Regions from separate parts of the Clostridium sp. JNZ X4-2 genome, predicted to be linked through region 1. Evidence: riboswitches for the same ligand, from Rfam matches in the RefSeq annotation. Region 1 holds a riboswitch; each other region holds the start of a gene.
What was found. Region 1 has a riboswitch for glycine ahead of ACYUJ6_RS11905 (ACT domain-containing protein). Riboswitches for the same ligand answer to the same signal wherever they lie in the genome.
Positions count from the first base shown of each region.

Region 2: another riboswitch for glycine. It lies ahead of gcvT (glycine cleavage system aminomethyltransferase GcvT); the one in region 1 lies ahead of ACYUJ6_RS11905 (ACT domain-containing protein).
Region 3: another riboswitch for glycine. It lies ahead of ACYUJ6_RS11330 (GrdX family protein); the one in region 1 lies ahead of ACYUJ6_RS11905 (ACT domain-containing protein).

Region 1 is NZ_CM142685.1:2,479,578-2,482,861, reverse strand. It holds gene ACYUJ6_RS11910 (DUF711 family protein) at 1-981, opposite strand, end outside; gene ACYUJ6_RS11905 (ACT domain-containing protein) at 999-1,268, opposite strand; glycine riboswitch at 1,418-1,507, opposite strand; gene tpx (thiol peroxidase) at 1,678-2,172, opposite strand; gene ymfI (elongation factor P 5-aminopentanone reductase) at 2,333-3,076, shown strand; gene ACYUJ6_RS11890 (response regulator transcription factor) at 3,233-3,284, shown strand, end outside.
Region 2 is NZ_CM142685.1:2,222,216-2,225,499, reverse strand. It holds gene ACYUJ6_RS10665 (DMSO/selenate family reductase complex B subunit) at 1-499, shown strand, start outside; gene ACYUJ6_RS10660 (TorD/DmsD family molecular chaperone) at 513-1,163, shown strand; glycine riboswitch at 1,328-1,421, shown strand; gene gcvT (glycine cleavage system aminomethyltransferase GcvT) at 1,478-2,584, shown strand; gene gcvH (glycine cleavage system protein GcvH) at 2,608-2,988, shown strand; gene gcvPA (aminomethyl-transferring glycine dehydrogenase subunit GcvPA) at 2,993-3,284, shown strand, end outside.
Region 3 is NZ_CM142685.1:2,363,570-2,366,853, forward strand. It holds gene ACYUJ6_RS11315 (glycine/sarcosine/betaine reductase component B subunit) at 1-94, opposite strand, end outside; gene ACYUJ6_RS11320 (thioredoxin family protein) at 152-484, opposite strand; gene trxB (thioredoxin-disulfide reductase) at 501-1,427, opposite strand; gene ACYUJ6_RS11330 (GrdX family protein) at 1,484-1,858, opposite strand; glycine riboswitch at 1,991-2,091, opposite strand; gene ACYUJ6_RS11335 (ATP-binding protein) at 2,317-3,057, opposite strand; gene ACYUJ6_RS11340 (Crp/Fnr family transcriptional regulator) at 3,171-3,284, shown strand, end outside.

The DNA.
Region 1 (3,284 bases):
CCCTCCAACCTGGGAAGCAGCCATTATACCGCCTTTTTTAACAGAATCATTTAAAAGCGCAAGGGCTGCTGTTGTACCTGGACATCCACAGCTCTCCAGTCCCATTTCTTCAAGAATTCTTGCAACACTATCTCCTACGGCAGGTGTTGGGGCCAGAGACAGATCAACTATACCAAAGGGTACATTTAATCTTCTTGAGGCTTCACCGGCTACCAATTGACCCATTCTAGTTATCTTAAAGGCAGTCTTTTTTATAGTTTCCGCTACTGCATTAAAGCTCCCAGCCTTTACCTCTTCCAATGCAGATTTTACAACACCGGGACCGCTGACACCTACGTTTATTATTGCATCCGCCTCTCCAATGCCGTGAAATGCTCCTGCCATAAAGGGATTATCCTCAACAGCATTTGAAAATATTACAAGTTTGGCACAACCTATGCTGTCATCTTTTCTAGTGAGATAGGCAGTCCTCTTTACTACCTTTCCCATATCCTTTACTGCATTCATATTTATTCCTGCTTTTGTAGTTGCTACATTTACTGAAGAGCATACTTTTTTGGTGGATGCAAGTGCTTCAGGTATAGATTTTATAAGTATTTTATCACCTTTGGAATAACCTTTATGTACAAGTGCTGAAAAACCTCCAATAAAATCTATACCGAGAGTTTCGGTGGTCTTATCTAGGACTTTTGCAAATTCTACATAGTCTGTATCTGAAGTTGCTTGAGCTACAAGGGAGATAGGGGATACGGACACTCTTTTGTGTATTATGGGTATGCCATATTCCGTTTCAATTTGCTCTGCAGTTTTAACTAAATTTTCAGCATATCTGGTTATTTTATCATAGATTTTTATCCGTGCTTTATCCCCGTCACTATCGATACAGTCCATAAGGGATATACCCATGGTGATAGTTCTTATATCCAGGTTTTCTTTATCTATCATATTTATTGTTTCCATTATATTTTTAGTATTTATCATTTAATTCACACCCCAGTCTAAATTTCTTGCATAGAAGTAAATATGTCTTCCCTTTGAATTTTAACCACAACACCTATTTCTTTAGCTTTGTTTTCAAGAGCATTTTTTATACTTGTAAAATCTGTTTTCATTTTACTTAAGTCTACAAGCATTATCATGGTAAAATAATTTTCTATTAGAGTTTGATTAATATCCAAAATATTTATATTATTTTGAAATAATACAGAAGTTATTTTGTAAATAATACCTACCTTATCTTTTCCAAGTACCGTTATAAATGCCTTCATTGTCCTATCCATCTCCTTAATATTTAGTTAAAAGCTTTTACTGGAAGATAACCATTTAGGGGGGGAAAAATAAAAAGAGATTAAAATGAAATTAATCTCTGGTAAACAAGACTTTAAAATAGTAAATACCAAGATCTACTATATTAAATATAAAGTCCCCTGTCCCTTTTACCTGAGAGTTTCGCTATAATTAGCTTTCCCCTTCGGCGCTCCTTAAGAGTCTCTCCAGAGGCTTGTCTGATAACGGTTTATAAACTATAAATATATTCCGTTAACTTCATCCAGCCTATTAAATTATTAAAGTGATTATAACATGTTTTATGGATTAATTCAAATACAGTTTTACAGTAAAAAATAAAAAGGTTACCCGGTTTATTTAAAAGCTCAGCAAGCTTTCTGCTTTATTATATTATTTTGCCTTTTTAGCAGCAGCTAGTATGGCATCAAAATTTGGCTGATGTGTAACTTCGGGAACGTATTCTACATAGACAATTTTATTTGTGCTGTCCACTACAAAAGCAGCCCTAGCTAAAAGACCAAGATCATCCATATATGTTCCAAAGTTTTTACCAAATAATCTGTCCTTGAAGTCTGATACTGTAATTATATTTTTTATTCCGTTAGCGGCACACCATCGATTTTGAGCAAAAGGCAAATCCATAGATATTGTATATACAGTTACACCGGGAATTTCTGATGTATTCTCATTGAAAGTTCTGGTTTCTAAATCACAAACAGGTGTATCTATAGAAGGCACTGTCAAAAATATTCTAATTCCCTTAGTATCTTTTAAAGAAATGGTATCCATTGAGTTGTTTATAACAGCAAAGTCAGGTACTGTATCATCAACTTTAAGAATATTGCCGGAAACCTTCACAGGTTTTCCCTGAAATTTTAACCTCATATATATCCCTCCAAACAAAAAATACTAATTAATAATTGTTATCTACTATAGTAGCACAAATGTATAAAATATGCAAATTAACAATAATTTAAATTTAATGTATAATATTAATTGAAACCACAGTTAAAATCAAATTTTTTTAGAAAGCAGGAATTTTAAGATGGAAGATTTAGGAGGAAAAGTAGTTGTAATCACTGGAGCATCAAGGGGAATAGGAAGGAGTACTGCCGTAAATATGGCAAAGTGCGGAGCCTGCGTAGTAATAAATTTTAAGCAGGATGAAAAGGGAGCATATAAGACTCTGGAGATGGTTAAGCAGGCAGGCTCTTTGGGAGTGGTTCTACAGGGAGATGTGAGTTTATACAGTGATGCTGAAAGAATGATAAAAAATACTATGGATAAGATGGGCAAAATAGATATACTGGTAAATAATGCAGGAGTTTGTCATATAGGACTTTTTGCAGATATGCAGCAGGATGAATGGAATTCTATAATAGATGTTAATTTCAAGGGAATGCTCAATTGTACCCATTGGGCATTAAAATACATGATTCCAAGGAAAAGCGGTTCCATAATAAATATTTCATCTATGTGGGGAAATGTGGGTGCTTCTTGTGAAACAATTTATTCTGCCACTAAAGGAGCAATAAACCTTTTTACTAAATCTCTTGGAAAAGAAATGGCACCATCCAATATTAGGGTAAATGCAGTTGCGCCTGGAGTAATAGATACCCAGATGAATTCTTGTTTAAAAGCTGAAGATAAAGAAAGTCTATTGGAAGAAATACCTACAGGAAGATTTGGAAGCGGCATTGATATAGCAAAGGCAGTGTGCTTCCTGGCAGGAGAATCATCATCCTATATAACGGGACAGGTAATAACTGTAGATGGAGGAATGTCATAATTAGGCAATAGATCCTGTGAATTTTTATATAGGCATATTATTTTTATAAAGTAAGCTTTAAATTGAACGATAAATAAAGAATATGATATGGAAGATTTAATTTAATAAATAGGTAAAATGCAATTAAAATATTATTAATAAAATAGGATGATAATTATGTGTAAAGTTATAATATTGGATGATATGGCTTATATAAGGTATAGGGTGA
Region 2 (3,284 bases), 260 kb from region 1:
TAATTTAGAAGTAGGACAAAATTTCAGAAGGGTGTATGAAGTGTCCGACGGAAATTATACAAAAAGGGGCAGGGCCATTATACCTGATGTATATGCCTTCTGGATTTCAGACAGCTGTAATCACTGTATTGATCCTGCATGTATAAAAAGCTGCCCTGCAGGAGCAATTAAAAAGAGAAAAAAGGATGGTATTGTATATATTTGTGAAGATATATGCATTGGATGCCGTAATTGTATTAAGGCCTGTCCATATAAAGCACCTCAATATGATGCCCGGGTTAAAAAAGTCAGAAAATGTGATTTTTGTATGGATTTGCTGGACGAGGGAAAGCCTCCAGTCTGTGTAGCTGCCTGCCCAATGAGGGTTTTAGATTATGGTCCCCTGAATTTGCTTAGAGAAAAATATGGGAATGTTCGTGAAGTAAAAGGTATGCCAGAAGCAAATATTACAAAACCTGCCTTAGTAATTACTCCACACAAAGATGCATTAAAAACATAAGGAGAATTTTTTTATGGATGATATGGAATTGTGGTTTATGGAAAAAGAAGCTGTATATTCCACACTGGCTCTTTTTTACAGAGGCAGCTTGAGTAGAGGATTGAAAATTTTAAGAGGTACTGATTTACTGAAAAAACTTTTTGAATGCAAAAATAATTTGACTGTGTGCCGTAAAGCTGAGATAATACTAGATGAAATAAATGAGAATCATTTGAATTCCAAATACAAGGAAGAATTATCAGAGGATTATCAAAGATTGTTTATAGGACCGGGACATATTTTAGCACCTATGTGGGAATCTGTATATGAGAGTAAGGATAGGCTTATTTTCGGAAAATCGGAACTTTCCGTAAGAAGATTTTATGGTGAATTTGGATTAGGGGTGAGTCCAAAAGAGCCGGCAGATCATCTGGCTTTTGAACTTTTTTTTATGGCAAGACTTTGTGATGTTAAAATGCATGATGATTTGCAGAACATAGTAAAGGCTTTGTCAGCAATGGAAAAGTTTTTAAAAGATCATTTATGCAAATGGGTTCCTGTCTGGAGAGAGTGTGTAAATTCCAGTGCCAAAACTAGATTTTGGATTGAGTTTTCCAATATGACAGAAGGCTGGATAATGGATAATTTAAAAGAAATAAAAGAAATTCGCAGCCTTGTCTTGTAATATGTATTTTTTTATTGAAATTATATGCAGCAGGGTGTATTATTAAAATAATAAAAGCTAAAAATTGGATGAACACAGCGTGAGATAATATTGGTTAACCGAAGGAGCAATGATGTACAGTCACAGTGTATACTCAAAAACTTTCAGGTAAAAATAGCGCTGTAGGACAAAACTCTGGAGAATCTGTTTTTTAAACAGTACCGAAGGTGAAAGATGTTTTATATCGAAGCTCTCAGGTAAATAAACAGGGATATGTGGACTAGTTAGTTTGCATGTCTTTTTTGTTATATAAAAATATGTAGGGAGGTTTTGTTGTGGAAAAGTTAAAAAAAACTGCACTGTTTGATTCCTATAAAAAATATGGGGCAAAAATAATAAACTTTGCAGGATGGTCCATGCCGGTGCAATTTGAAGGCATAATACCTGAGCACGAAGCAGTTAGAGAAAAGGCAGGGTTGTTTGATGTTTCACATATGGGTGAGGCCCACATAAGGGGAAAAGATGCACTGAACTTTGTTCAGAATTTAATTACCAATGATGCAACTGTGCTTGAAGACAATCAGATACTGTACACTCCAATGTGTTATCCAGAGGGCGGAATTGTAGATGACATCATAGTTTACAGGTTTAATGGTGAACACTTTTTCCTGGTGATAAATGCTGCAAATATAGAAAAAGATATTCACTGGATGCTGAGTAACAAGGGAAGTTTTGATGTGGATATCAAAAATATATCTTCTACTATTATACAGCTTGCCATTCAGGGCCCAAAAGCTCAAAAAATACTTCAAAAACTTACAGATACGGATTTAAAGGAAATTAAATTTTTCTTTTGTAAAAGAAATGTACTTGTTTCAGGGAAAAGGTGCCTGGTATCCAGAACCGGATATACAGGGGAAGATGGATTTGAAATTTATACTGGTACTGAAAATGCAGAGTATTTGTGGGATAGAATACTTGAAACCGGCAGGGAAGAGGGTATAAAACCAGTAGGGCTTGGAGCAAGGGATACACTGAGGTTTGAAGTAAATCTGCCCCTTTATGGAAATGAACTTTCAGAATCCATCACCCCTCTTGAAGCTGGAATAGGATTTTTTGTGAAACTTGACAAGAAAAATTTTATAGGCAGGGATGCTCTTTTAAAGCAGAAAAAAGAAGGGCTTAAGAGAAAAATAATTGGATTTGAAATGAAGGAAAGAGGTATTCCAAGAAATGGGTATGAAGTTCTTGCAGAAGATAAGAAAATAGGTGAAGTGACCACAGGATATCGTTCCCCATCACTTAAAAAGAATATAGGACTTGCCCTTGTGGATTTTAAATATTCCGGACTTGGAACTGAGATCTTCGTAAAGGTGAGAGGTAAACTTTTAAAAGCGGAAGTAGTAGACAGAAAATTTTATAAAAAAAATTATAAAAAATAATTAATTATACGGGGGTTTGGAAAATGAAAGTTTTAGAAAAGGCATTTTACACTAAAGATCATGAGTGGATAAAGGTGGATGGAGATGAAGCCTATGTGGGAATCACCGATTTTGCACAGGATTCCCTGGGGGATATTGTATTTGTGGATTTACCTGAAGTAAATTCAGAATTTTCAAAAGGAGAAACATTTGGGGCAGTGGAATCTGTAAAAGCAGCTTCGGATCTCTATATACCCGTATCAGGTAAAATATTGGAAATAAATGAAGAACTTGTGGATAACCCTGAATATATCAACCAGGATCCTTATAAAAACTGGATAATTTCAATTCAGGTATCAGATAATTCACAACTTGAAGAACTTTTGACCTCACAGGATTATGAAAAATTATGTGAGGGGAAGTGATAATATGAATCCATATCTACCGCTGACAGAAGAGGACAAACAGCTTATGTTTAAAAAAATAGGGATAGATAATATAGATGATCTGTTTTGTGATATACCAGAGAATATCCGATTAAATAGAAAGCTGGATATAAATGAGCCCATGTCCGAACTTGAAGTAAGTTCATATATGAAAAGTATTGCATCCTTAAATAAAAATTGTGATGATTTGACTTGCTTTTTAGGTGCAGGTTCCTATGATCACTATATACCATCTGTAATAGCACATATAATATCAAGATCAGAATTTTACACTG
Region 3 (3,284 bases), 120 kb from region 1:
CATTTCTGTTTACATAGAGAACCCCATCTGCAACCTCTGTTTCACTTCCAAATTTAATATCCTTAATATGAATTTTTCCAATTTCCAGCTGCAATACCTTCACCTCCAAATTTATTAAAATCAAGAATTTAAAATATTAAATTTTTGATTTTTACAATGTATTATAATAGGACTTAACAAACTCTTCCACATCATCTAAAGATGTTATTTTATCGGCAGTAATAGAATTGATCTTTTCTCCCTTATTATAAAGTACCATAGTAGGCAGCCCTAAAACCTTCTGACCTATTGCAAGCCTTCTGGCTTTACTTATATTGAGGCTTGAAAACTTAACTTTATCTCCATATTTATCTTCTAGCTTGTGCACTCCAGGCATAAGCTGTTTGCATATTTCACATTTATCGCCCCAGTAATCTACAAGTACCGGTTTATCCTTATAACCTAAAACCTCTTCGTTAAAATTTTGTTTTGTTAATTCGATCATTATAGTTTCCTCCTATTCAGATTTTATTTTTTTCTATATAAGCTTCAGCAGCAGTTGCTGCAATGGCACCATCCGCTGCTGCAGTTATAACCTGCCTTAAAGATTTTCTCCTTATATCTCCTGCTGCAAATACACCTGATATATCAGTTCTCATATCCTCATCTGTAATTACGTAATCCTTTTCATCCATAGTTACTTTTCCCTTAAACAATTGTGATATGGGATCATATCCTACAAATACAAAGCATCCATCTACCTTTAATTTCCCAATCTCACCTGTAATTTTATTTTTTATGATCAACTGCTCCAATATTTCCTCTCCTACAGCTTCTTCCACAGTAGAATTCCATATGAACTTTATTTTGGAATTATGGAAAGCCTTATCCTGCAGGGATTTTGTTGCTCTTAATGCATCCCTTCTGTGTATAACCGTAACACTCTCTGCAAATTTTGTAAGGTAAATAGCCTCCGTAATAGCTGAATCTCCTCCTCCTATTACCGCTACATCCAGATCTGTAAAAAAATCCGCATCACAAGTTGCACAATATGAAATCCCCCTGCCCCTCAATTTTTTTTCATTTTTAAAACCTGAAAGCCTGGGATTTGCACCTGTGGCAATTATTATTGTTCTAGCTCTGTAAATATCTTTTTTGCTCTTTAAAACCTTAACTGCCCCATCTATATCCACATCTGCTATCTCATCTTTAACAAATTTCACCCCAAAGCCTGCTGCCTGGTTTTTCATCCTTTCACTTAAATTGGTTCCTGTACAATTTTCAACGGATCCTGGATAATTTTCAAGCTCATCTGTTGTAGTTATCTGTCCTCCATATTTTGCCCTTTCTATAAGCAAAGTGTCCATTCTAGATCTGGCGGCATAAAGTCCTGAAGATAATCCTGCCGGTCCTCCGCCAATTATTATGCAATCATATATATGTTCCATTTTATACCTCCCTGTATTATTGATAAAATACAACAATTTTTTCTGTTGTACATCTTCTAAAGTTTATACTTTACAAGCTCATAGTCTATTAGAGAAAAATCATCCAATATTTTTTGATTCCATTGCGGAATACCATAATCCCTAAAAAATTTTTCAGTAGTATGAATCCCCCTTTCTATATAATTCAAAGAACTAATATCTACAGTATCTTCAGTTTTTTCAGTTATTATGATAGTTCTATATGGAGTCTCATTGGGTTTTATGCTGCCCATAAGCGGATGAGTTAATAATTTATGATTTCCATGTATATAATTTCTTGCTCTTTTCAATACCTGCATAACAGTGCCTTCTATAAAGTCTATTTTATATTTATTTGTTAACTGTTTTTTACACATGGGATTATTGGTAATCACTATTATAGGTTCTATCATATTCCTTCTCCCTTTCAAAATTTTCAATCAAATTCAAATAAAATTAAAGGACAGGGTAAAAGAATTCTCTTTTACCCTGTCCTTTTTACCTGAGAGATTTACTCCGTCGGTGCCAAAAGCTTTCCAGAGTTTTGTCCTTTTTCGGTCCTTTGACCTGAGAGATTCATATTATTTAAGAGAAATAATACTTACTCCTTCGGCTATCCATTTAAGGATACTATAGAATGATATTCTATAGTTAAGTAGTTCTTCAAAGAAATTTTATATATTGTTTAAACTTCTACTTAATCTCCCGAAAAATTCATCCAGCTTATCTTATAATTAAAATTTATTTTCTATTCACTTTAATTATATATTACATCTGGATACTTTTCTATATATTTCAATTAGATTACATATTTCATTTTTTTATAACACCTATAATATTATAGATATACTCATAATGTATTTTAACCTAACTACTCACTTATGCTCTCTCCTTCAGTGGATATTACAACCTCCTTGTAAGGAACTATAATTCCGGATTTCAGCATAGAATTTTTCACTGCATTTACAATTCCACCACAGCATGGTACTTCCATTCTCACTACAGTTATACTTTTTAAATTGGTATTTTTTATAATTTCTATAAGTTTTTCTTCATAGCAGCTTATGTCATCCAATTTTGGACATCCTATTACCACAATATGATCTTTAATAAAATCTTCATGGAAATTTGCGTAGGCATAAGCCGTACAATCAGCTGCTACCAGAAGATTTGCATTTTTTAAATAAGCTGCCTTAGGATTTATAAGCTTCAATTGAACTGGCCACTGCCTAAGTTCTGATATAACACTGCCATTTTCTTCACCATTATCATTAACCTTCCTATGGACTTTTGAGCCTGATGTCCTGTCTATACTTCTAGCTGCTGTTCCAGGACATCCGCAGGGTATAGAAATTTTAAAATTATGCTTGTCTTTTTCCTTTTTTCTTTCTATAACTAATTTCTTATCATAATCTTTACTTTCCCTTTCAATTATATTTATTGCACCTTCAGGACACTCAGGGAGACAATCTCCAAGTCCATCACAGTATTCATCGCTTATAAGCTGAGCTTTTCCATTTAGCAATTCTATGGCATTCTCGTGGCAGGCATTTACACACAAACCACATCCATTGCATTTTTTCTCATCTATATCAATAATTTTTCTTTTCATTCAAATTCCTCCCTTGTTTTTATGTCTATATTATAATAAAATAAAATTATATAATCTGTACCTTATGTTACCATTGTAATTATAATTTAATATTGAATAGATTGGAGAAAATCATGGAGAATATTGCTGATGTATTTAGTAACTGCATACTAATGAAAAACTTTTCAAAAGATAATATCAAAAATTTTCTTGAAAAAATAAATTACACCTCAATGCACTATTCAAAG